One region of the Bradyrhizobium sp. PMVTL-01 genome, then DNA from elsewhere that is predicted to be linked to it. Evidence: predicted binding sites of a transcription regulator. Region 1 holds the regulator's gene; the other holds the start of a gene.
The links. Region 1 encodes PhoB, which activates phosphate uptake and scavenging genes when phosphate is short. Its sites were predicted from a motif close to TGTCATNNANCTGTCAT; they were not measured.

Region 1 (5,325 bases):
ATTGAGCTGGAATTTGAAGCGCTCGGCGGCATGCGCCCAGGAGGCCAGCACGTTGTTGTCGTCGCCGGTCCAGGCCACCGTCCGGCCCTCGATCGGGCCGCGATGCTCCTGATAGGTCATGAGGTCCGCCATGACCTGGCAGGGATGCGAGCGCCGCGTCAGGCCGTTGATGACCGGCACGGTCGCATTCGCCGCAAGCTCCAGCAGCGCCTCATGGTTGAGGATGCGGATCATGATGGCATCGACATAGCGCGACAGCACGCGCGCGGTGTCGGCGATGGTCTCGCCGCGGCCGAGCTGCATCTCGGCGCCGGTGAGCATGATGGGCTCACCGCCGAGCTGGCGCATGGCGACGTCGAACGAGACGCGGGTGCGCGTCGAGGGACGCTCGAAGATCATCGCCAGCGTCTTGCCTTCGAGCGGCTTCACCGGCTGCTGCGCCTTCTGCTTCGCCTTCATGGCGGCGGAGGCGTCGAGCATGCTCTTGAGCTCCGACAACGGCAGCTCGTTGATGTCCAGGAAGTGCTTCGGCGACTTGCTCATCAGCTTGCAGCCCGCTTGGTCTGACTGGACGAGATCGCAGCGCAGGCGCGCTCCAGCCGCGCAACGCTGTCCTCGATCTCGGCCTCGGTGACGATCAACGGCGGCAGGAAGCGCACGACATTGTCGCCGGCGCCGACCGTGAGCAGCTTTTCATTGCGCAAGGCCGCAACGAGATCGCCCGAGGGCACCACGGCCTTGATGCCGATCAAGAGGCCCTCGCCACGCACCTCGCTGACGACGTCAGGGTGACGGTCGATCACGGAGGCGAGCTTCTGCTTGAGCAGCAGCGACATCTTCTGCACGTGGTCGAAGAAGCCGGGCTTGAGCATGATGTCGAGCACGGCATTGGCAGCCGCGATCGCCAGCGGATTCCCGCCGAACGTGGAGCCGTGCGAGCCGGGCCCCATGCCGGCTGCCGCCTCCGCGGTGGCCAGCACCGCGCCGATCGGGAAGCCGCCGCCGAGCGCCTTGGCGAGCGACATCACGTCAGGTGTGACGCCGGTGCGCCGATGCGCGAACAGATCTCCGGTGCGACCCATGCCGGTCTGCACCTCGTCGAAGGCGAGCAGCAGGCCCTTCTCGTCGCAGAGCTGACGCAGCGCCTTGAGGAAGGCGGGCGTCGACGATCGCACGCCGCCCTCACCCTGGATCGGCTCGAGCAGGATGCCGGCGGTCTGCGGACCGATCGCCTTCTTGACGGCTTCGATGTCACCATGCGGGACCTGGTCGAAGCCGTCCATCGGCGGGCCGAACCCTTCAAGATATTTTGCAGATCCCGTCGCAGCGAGCGTCGCCAGCGTGCGGCCGTGGAAGGCGCCCTCGAAGGTGATGATGCGGTAGCGCTCCGCATGGCCCTTGGAGAAGTGATGATGGCGGACCAGCTTGATCACGCCTTCCAGCGCTTCGGCGCCGGAATTGCAGAAGAACACGAAGTCCGCGAAGCTTTCCTGGCACAGACGCGCCGCGAGTTTCTCGCCGTCCGGGCTCTGGAACAGGTTCGACATGTGCCAGAGCTTGGTCGCCTGCTCCTGCAACGCCTTGACCAGCGCGGGATGGGCATGGCCGAGCGCGTTGACGGCGACGCCCGAGGTGAAATCGAGATAGCGCTCGCCATTGGTCGCGATCAGCCAGCAGCCTTCGCCGCGCTCGAAACCGAGGTTGGCCCTGGCGAAAACGGGGAGCAAATGCGGCGCGGCGCTGTCAGTCATGACGATCACTTGATGTTGCGGACGGCCTGAAGCGCTCACGCAGCGCACCATCAACCGGCCCGGAAAACGAAACGTGCCGCCTTTTAAGGGCGGCACGTGGCACTATCTTATGCCGGGTAGAACGGGTGTCAATGCCGCCTGAAAGCCCCGGGAAACGCTGAATCCGTAGTCTTGCGGTGCCGGATTTGCGGGGTTTTTGCCACGGAACATGTGGAAGCGAGTCGGCTGACTCTTGCGCGTGAGTCACGCCATATTGTAGCGTTTGGCTTGTCAGATACGACATCTCGTGCAGCAGTTCTGATCCTCTAAGTCCTCATGTACCGGCGTAAACGTTCGGGCGTTCTGGTTACGCCCGGCGAGCCTTAAGGGATTCTGGCGGCACGGGTTTTTCGAGGCTTAGGCATTCGCCGCGAGGCGCCAGGACGGCAGCCGCACGGCGAGGGAAAGGGTGCAATGACGGTTTTGACCTGGTCCGACGATCGCGTCGAGCAGCTGAAAAAGCTCTGGGAGGCCGGATTGTCGGCCAGCCAGATCGCAGCCGAGCTCGGCAACGTGACCCGTAATGCCGTGATCGGCAAGGTGCACAGGCTCGGCCTGTCGGGCCGCGCCAAGAGCCCCTCATCGGCAGCTCCCCGGCCGCGCAAGGCGCGCCCGGCTCAGCACATGATGCGGGTCAGCCGCCCGATTGCGCGCGGCAACACCGCGCTGGCGCAGGCCTTCGAGGTCGAGGTCGAGGCAGAGCCTGTGACCTACGACAACGTGGTGCCGATGAGCCAGCGGCTGTCGCTGCTCGAGTTGAACGAGGCGACCTGCCACTGGCCGGTCGGCGATCCCTCGAGCCCGGATTTCTTCTTCTGCGGCGGCAAGGCGCTCTCCGGCCTGCCCTACTGCGCCCAGCATTCGCGCGTCGCGTATCAGCCCGCGGCCGACCGCCGTCGCGCGCCGGCAAAGCCCGGCACGCGCTGAGCACGGCTTTAAACTACCTCGTCCCGACGTGAGGCCGGGACGACAACCGAGACATAAACAAGCGCGCCACGTGGCGCGCTTTTTGTTTGGCTTGCTCGAAGCCGCTCTCAGGTCTGCTCGGCCTTCGCAAAGCGATCGTCGAGCGCGTAGCCGGCGCCGCGGACGGTGCGGATCGGGTCCTGCTCGCGGCCGAGATTGAGCAGCTTGCGCAGGCGGCCGATATGGACGTCGACGGTGCGCTCGTCGATGTAGATGTCGCGGCCCCAGACACTGTCGAGCAGCTGCTCGCGCGAGAACACGCGACCGGGATGCTCGAGGAAGAACTCGAGCAGGCGATACTCGGTCGGACCGAGATCGATCGGCCGGCCCGAGCGCGCGACGCGGCGCTTCTCGCGGTCGAGCTCGATGTCGCCATAGGCGAGCACGGTGGCGAGCCGCTCGGGGCTGGCGCGCCGCAACAGGCCCTTCACCCGCGCCAGCAGCTCGGGCACCGAGAACGGCTTGACGATGTAGTCGTCGGCGCCGGTCGCAAGCCCCCGCACCCGCTCGCTCTCCTCGCCACGCGCGGTGAGCATGATGATCGGTAGCTGCTTGGTCTCGGGACGGGTGCGCAGCCTCCGGCACAGCTCGATGCCGGAGAGCCCCGGCAGCATCCAGTCGAGCACGATCAGGTCGGGGATGTGCTCCTTGAGGCGGGTGTCGGCATCGTCGCCGCGCATCACCGTCTCGACGTCATAGCCGTCGCCTTCGAGGTTGTAGCGGAGAAGCTCGGTGAGAGCTTCCTCGTCCTCAACCACCATGATGCGTGCGCCCATCGGCTCGTCGCTCCTTGAGTCTTCAGGTATTCGGGACCGTCGTGGCGAAGGTCGTCATGTCGCCCTTCGGCCGCTTGTCGGTGATGGCCTGACCCTCGATCATGTAGAACACGGTCTCGGCGATGTTGGTGGCGTGGTCGCCGATCCGCTCGATGTTCTTGGCACAGAACATCAGATGGATGCAGAACGAGATGTTGCGCGGATCCTCCATCATGTAGGTGAGGAGTTCGCGGAACAGCGAGGTGCAGATGGCGTCGACTTCCTCGTCGCCCTTCCACACCGCCATCGCCGCCGGCAGATCGTGCGCGGCATAGGCGTCCAGCACCGACTTGACCTGCTGCTGCACGAGGTCGGTCATGTGCTCCAGGCCGCGGAACAGTTTGAGCGGATGGAAGTCGGCATCGAGCGCGGCGACGCGCTTGCCCATGTTCTTGGCGAGGTCGCCGATGCGCTCGAGGTCGGTCGCAACGCGCATGGCGCCGACGATCTCGCGCAGGTCCACCGCCATCGGCTGGCGGCGGGCGATCGTGAGCACGGCGCGCTCCTCGATCTTCTTCTGCAGCGCGTCGAGCTCGGCATCGGTGGTGACGACGCGCTGGCCGAGCGCGACGTCGCGGCGGATCAGCGCGTCGACGGAATCGACGATCATGCGCTCGGCGATACCGCCCATCTCGGCGACGAGCCGAGTGAGCTCCTGGAGGTCGGTGTCGAAGGCCTTTGCGGTATGTTCAGAACCCATGTCCCGTCTCCTCAGCCGAACCGGCCGGTGATGTAATCCTGCGTGCGCCGATCGCTCGGCGACGTGAAGATCTTGCTGGTGTCGTCGAACTCGATCAGCTCGCCGAGATACATGAAGGCGGTCTTGTCGGAGACGCGCGCCGCCTGCTGCATGTTGTGGGTAACGATCGCGATCGTGTAGTTCTCGGACAATTCCTGGATCAGCTCCTCGACCTTGGCGGTCGAGATCGGGTCGAGCGCCGAGCAGGGCTCGTCGAACAAAATCACTTCAGGGCGGACCGCGACGGTGCGGGCGATGCAGAGGCGCTGCTGCTGGCCGCCGGAGAGCGACAGGCCCGAGGCGTTGAGCTTGTCCTTGACCTCGTTCCACAGCGCGCCGCCGCGCAGCGCCTTCTCGACCCGGTCGTCCATCTCGGACTTCGAGATCTTCTCATAGAGGCGGATGCCGAAGGCGATGTTCTCGTAGATCGTCATCGGGAACGGCGTCGGCTTCTGGAACACCATGCCCACCCGGGCGCGCAGCAGGTTCAGGTCCAGCTTGGGATCGAGGATGTTGGTCTGGTCGAGCATCAGCTGACCGGTGGCGCGCTGGCCTGGATAGAGGTCGTACATCCGGTTGAAGATGCGCAGCAGGGTCGACTTGCCGCAGCCCGACGGGCCGATGAACGCCGTGACGCGGTTGGTGCCGAGCGTCAAATTGATGTTCTTCAGCGCGTGGTGGTCGCCGTAATAGAAGTTGAGGTTGCGCACCGTCACCTTGGCGGGCGCTTCCGGCATCGGCTGCGAGGCCAGATGCGCGTTGGAACTCACGGATACGGAAAGATCGGTCATTTTGCAGTCCTCTCGGCGCCGAGGATGCGCGCGCCAATGTTCAGGGCAAGCACGGTGAGCGTGATCAGCAGCGCGCCGCTCCAGGCGAGCTGCTTCCAGTAGGCGTAGGGGCTCTGCACGAAGTTGTTGATGGTGACCGGCAGGTTCGCCATCGTCTTGTTCAGGCTGAGGCTGAAGAACTGGTTCGACAGCGCGGTGAAGAGCAGCGGCGCGGTCTCGCCGGC
Region 2 (5,325 bases), 690 kb from region 1:
CGTCGGCGACCTCAAGCCGCGCCAGAAGCTGACGGCGGAAATCGTCTCCGGAGACGGTTCGTTGCAGCGCGTTTCGCTGCTCTGCCGCATCGATACGCTGGACGAGCTCGACTATTACCGGAACGGCGGCATCCTGCACTACGTGCTGCGCAAGCTCGCGGCTTAAGCGCGAATTTGTGAACGGTGGCTCACTGCGACGTGAGTAGAAGGTTAAACGAAGGCGGCCTATCACAAGGCCGCCTTCGCGCGTTTGCGGCATGCTTTGGATGGGCCCATCCGGCGGAAAATCGGCTCGGCACGGTTTCCTGGGTGGTTGAGCAGGTCGCGCCCGTAAGACTACGGTGACCATCATTCGATAAGATTCCCCCTCCCACGAGCTTTGGTGTGCGGCGTTCGACATGACAACAATGACGGCTTCTCATCTGATTTCACGTTGGTCCGGTGCCCTCTGGTCGGGAGCACTCGGTATCTGTGCGATCGTCGCCGTCATCCGTCCCGCTCACGCCGATCCGCGCGCCGTCGTCGAATTGTTTACCTCGCAGGGCTGCTCGTCCTGCCCGCCCGCGGACAAGATCATCGGCGATCTCTCCAGCGACCCCTCGATCATCGCGCTGAGCATGCCGATCGATTATTGGGACTATCTCGGCTGGAAGGACACGCTGGCCGATTCGCGTTTCTCTGCGCGGCAGCGAGCCTATTCACGCATGCGCGGTGACCGCGAGGTCTACACGCCGCAGGTCGTCGTCAACGGCTCCACGCATGTCATCGGCAGCGATCGCGCCGGCATCGAGAGCGCGATCGGCAAGTCCGAAAAGGGCTCCGGCGTGATGAGCGTTCCGGTTACGATGTCGCTCGCGGGCAAGCAGATCAACGTGTCGGTAGCCGAAAGCAAGGAGCCGGCGGTCTCGCACGGCGAGGTCTGGATCTGCTCGATCTCCAAGTCGGTGCCGATCGCGATCAGCCGCGGCGAAAATCGCGGGCAGCAGATCACCTACCACAACGTGGTGCGCAACCTGCTCAAGGTAGGCGACTGGAACGGCCGTCCGGAAAGCTGGACCGTGCCGATCGAGAACCTCACGCGTGACGGCGTCGACGGCGCGGTGGTCTACGTCCAGGACGGCAGCCGCGAAAGGCCGGGCCCGATGCTCGGCGCGGCGTACACGTCGCTGCACTGATTCGAATTCCTCTCTCTCGTTCTCGAGCGTCGCACTCGTTCGCTCCTCATGGTGAGGAGCGCGCCCTTGCGCGCGTCTCAAACCATGAAGGGCGGCGCTGATGCAGCGGGGGGCCTCGATCCTTCGAGACGCCGCGCGAATGGCGCGGCTCCTCAGGATGAGGGGGGAGAGTCTTTCCGCTGATGTCTGGAGAGAGGGGGCGAGCCGCAAACATCCCGACACAAACAAAAAAGGACCAACTTGCGTTGGCCCTCCTTGTCGCGCGTACAGACCCGATCCTGTTCGACCCCGGGGGGCTGGGGGCTGAGGAATCCGGAACCGAAAGGACCGGGTCAACGCACATCAGCCTTTTCGCAATGCAGGGCGGCGGGCGCTGGGCGGAAAAGCGGCGAGACTAAGATTCTTGCGCACGATCCCGTGACGGTTCGTCCCGACGGAGTTCCACTCCTGCGTGTGGTGCAATTCCGCCGGTTGAGCCCCGAAACCCTCTGGAAACTCTTCGGATTTTGTCCCCGAGTTCCATCGAGAGCCCTTGCGAAGGACAGCGGTTGGCGCGATCATGCAACTGTCATGATCCGCGGTTCCGGGGACGATTTTCGCGGACGTGGTCATGTTGTGCGAGGAGGAGGCGCTCCCATGAGCCTGATGCCGGAGGATGCCGATCCGAGCGGGCAGCGTGCGGCGGCGCGTCCCGCCGCTGCGAACGCGCAGTCGAGCCGGGTGACCTTCAACCGACTCGAGCTGCATCGTATTCTCAATCTCTATGGCCGCATGGTTGCCGACGGCGAGTGGCGCGACTACGCCATCGACTTCCTCAGGGATCGCGCGGTGTTCTCGGTCTATCGCCGCGCCTCGGAAGTGCCGATCTATCGCATCGAGAAGGACCCGCGCCTGGCGCGCAAGCAGGGCATGTACAGCGTGATCTCGGCCACGGGCCTGATCCTGCGCCGCGGCCACGAGCTCGAGCGCGTGCTGCTGGTGATCGATCGCAAGCTGGCGGTGGTGTAGCGGCCTACGGGACTACCCTACTTCCCCGGCACCGTCTTCGCGCCCTCGCCGAGGTCGCGCTGCATCATCACGGTGTCCAGCCAGCGCCCGAATTTCAGCCCGACATTGGGATGCGTGCCGATCATCTTGAAGCCGCCCCTGGTGTGCACGCCGATCGAGCCCGCATTGGCGGAATCGCCGATCACCGCGATCATCTGGCGGAAACCGCGCGCCTCGCATTCGGTGATCAGCCGCTCCAGCAGCTTTGACCCGACGCCACGGCGGTGGAAGGAGGGATCGAGATAGATCGAGTTCTCCACGGTGAAGCGATAGGCCGGCCGTGGCCGGTAGGCGCCGGCATAGGCATAGCCGGCCACGCGCCCGTCGAGGATCGCGACGAAATAGGGATAGCCGCCATCGACCAGTGCGCGGTAACGGCGCGTCATCTCGGCAAGGTCGGGCGGGTCCAGCTCGAACGTCGCCGTGCCCTCGCGGACGGCCTGCTGGTAGATGGCGGTGATGGCGGGGAGGTCGGCCTCGGTCGTGGGCCTGATTTCAGGTGCGGACATGGGGCGGGAGGATAGAGCCTTCGTCCGACTGCTGGAAGGGGCAACAGTGCCTCCAACTCGTCATTGCGAGCGCAGCGAAGCAATCCGGAAATGCATCCGCGGAGAGACTCTGGATTGCTTGTGCGCCAGGCAAGCTGGCGTGGTCCAACCGGTGGAAGTCCGGTCCGGGTAAGCGGTAGCGAGCGCCCGGTAGTGAGTGTTGCGTGGCCGTCGGCAACGGCGGCTGCGAAGCGTACACAACGATGCTGTGGGGTGGGCTATTGAGCCGCGAAAGACAGAAACTCGCAGAGGCCGAGCCGGTAAGCAACGTCGAAGGCAACATGTGCGGCGCCGTTATGCGAGGCGCTGACGCTCTGCCGTGGTCGAAGACCCCATCACGCAGCAAAGGACCGCGTCGGAACCTGGGAGGTCCCGCATCTGACCGATGGCAACATGCCCCCAAGGTCCGCATCGGGAAGGCGAGGAGCCAAAGCCGATGACGAACGGATGCGGGAAGTCGGACGCGGCCGTAGTAGCGTCGAAGCCTGCGAACGAAGCGGAGCGATCCGCGGAGGAGTTGGTGGAGCGAAGGGCCGCGACCAAGGGGAATGCGGACCAGCAAAGCACGCCCCGGACGCCGAGCCGGACAAGCGTGACACAGGCGTTGGAACGCATACGGCGAACTGCAAGGGAAAGGAAGAAGGAGAGGTTCACTGCGCTGCTTCACCACATCACGCCTGAACTGCTCGAGGCGGAGTTCTTCGCGCTGAAGAAGCATGCCGCGCCGGGTGTGGACGGAATGATGTGGCGGGACTACGAGCAAGACCTCAAGGCCAATCTTGAGGACCTGCATGCTCGTGTTCACCGGGGAGCGTACCGGCCGCAGCCGTCGCGGCGGGTCCATATCCCGAAGCAGGATGGGCGGCAGCGACCGCTGGCGATTGCGTCCCTCGAGGACAAGATCGTTCAGCGGGCAACCGCTACGGTGCTCAACGCGATCTACGAGGAGGACTTCCTCGGGTTCTCGTATGGGTTCCGGCCCGGGCGCAGCGCGCACGATGCGATGGATGCGCTGCTGGTCGGAATCGAGAGCCGGCGGGTGAACTTCATTGTTGACGCCGATATCCGCTCGTTCTTCGACATGGTGGACCAGGAATGGCTCATCCGCTTCGTCGAACATCGGACCGGCGACCAGCGTATCATCCGTCTGATCCGCAAATGGCTCAAGGCGGGTGTTCTCGAAGAAGGAACGGTCAGGGTCAGCGAACAGGGGACGGCACAAGGGGCGGTGATCTCGCCGCTGCTTGCCAACATCTACCTGCACTATGCCCTCGATCTGTGGGCCGAACGCTTCAGACGGCGCGAGGCCGCGGGTGACATGATCATCGTGCGCTACGCTGACGACTTCATCGTCGGCTTCGAGCATGAGAATGAGGCCCGGCACTTCCTCGAAGAATTGCGCAAACGGCTGCAGGAGTTCGCGCTGTCACTGCACCCTGAGAAAACCCGGCTGATCGAGTTCGGACGTCATGCGGAGGACAACCGCAGGCGGCGCGGGCTCGGCAAGCCGGAGACCTTCAACTTCCTCGGCTTCACCTTCATCTGCAGCCGATCCAAGCAAGGCAAGTTCCAGATCAGGCGCAAGTCTCGCAAAGACCGCATGCGGGCGAAACTGCAAGCCGTGAAGCAGGGAATGCGACGGCGTATGCACCAGTCGGTGCTCGAACAGGGCAAATGGCTGCGGCAGGTCGTTACCGGGTACTTCAACTACCACGCGGTACCGACCAACAGCCGAGCGCTCAGCGCCTTCCGCTACTTCGTCACCGAACAATGGAGGCGGATGCTTCGGCGCCGCAGCCAGACTGACGGGACCACGTGGCAGCGGGTCGCGCGGCTTGCCTCCGACTTGCTCCCCAAGCCACAAATCCTCCATCCTTGGCCCCGAACACGCTTCACCGCTACTCACCCGAGGTGGGAGCCGTATGCGGGAAAGCCGCACGTACGGATCTGTGCGGGGGGCGCCCAGCAATGAGCGTCCCTACCGCGACCGCTGCACTCACAATGACGGTGTTTGTGGCTGCTACCGGGGCGCAAACAAAAACCCCGGCCGCGCGGCCGGGGTTCGTGTCGTTCTCTCGGGTCTATCGCTCAGTCGCGCTGGCCGAGGAGCTGCAGCAGCAGCGTGAACAGGTTGATGAAGTTCAGGTACAGCGACAGTGCGCCGGTGATGGCCGCACGCTCTGCGATGTCACCGCCGGCCGAGGCGTAGCCGTAGATGTAGTCGTTCTTCAGCCGCTGCGTATCCCAGGCGGTGAGGCCCGCGAACACCAGCACGCCGACCACCGACACGATGAACTGCAGCATCGAGCTCGCCAGGAACAGGTTCACCAGGCTCGCGATGATGATGCCGATCAGGCCCATGAACAAAAATGAGCCCATGCCGGTCAGGTCACGCTTGGTGGTGTAGCCGTAGAGGCTGAGCGCACCGAAGGTCGCCGCGGTGATGAAGAACACCCGCACGATCGAGGTGTGGGTGAACACCAGGAAGATCGACGACAGCGAGATGCCCATCAGCGCCGAGAACACCCAGAACAGGATCTGGGCGGTCGAGGGGG

Region 2: ACRQ5Q_RS01880 (DUF2794 domain-containing protein) is a predicted target of PhoB. The motif match lies at 1,731-1,747, and genes of this name have one in related genera.

Annotation. Positions count from the first base shown of each region.
Region 1 covers NZ_CP193982.1:8,205,956-8,211,280, forward strand. The annotation lists gene argF (ornithine carbamoyltransferase) at 1-543, opposite strand, end outside; gene ACRQ5Q_RS39565 (aspartate aminotransferase family protein) at 543-1,751, opposite strand; gene ACRQ5Q_RS39570 (GcrA family cell cycle regulator) at 2,205-2,717, shown strand; gene phoB (phosphate regulon transcriptional regulator PhoB) at 2,825-3,532, opposite strand; gene phoU (phosphate signaling complex protein PhoU) at 3,555-4,271, opposite strand; gene pstB (phosphate ABC transporter ATP-binding protein PstB) at 4,283-5,101, opposite strand; gene pstA (phosphate ABC transporter permease PstA) at 5,098-5,325, opposite strand, start outside.
Region 2 covers NZ_CP193982.1:394,616-399,940, forward strand. The annotation lists gene acnA (aconitate hydratase AcnA) at 1-166, shown strand, start outside; gene ACRQ5Q_RS01875 (DUF1223 domain-containing protein) at 399-1,175, shown strand; gene ACRQ5Q_RS01880 (DUF2794 domain-containing protein) at 1,812-2,183, shown strand; gene ACRQ5Q_RS01885 (GNAT family N-acetyltransferase) at 2,201-2,731, opposite strand; gene ltrA (group II intron reverse transcriptase/maturase) at 3,363-4,742, shown strand; gene ACRQ5Q_RS01895 (Bax inhibitor-1/YccA family protein) at 4,859-5,325, opposite strand, start outside.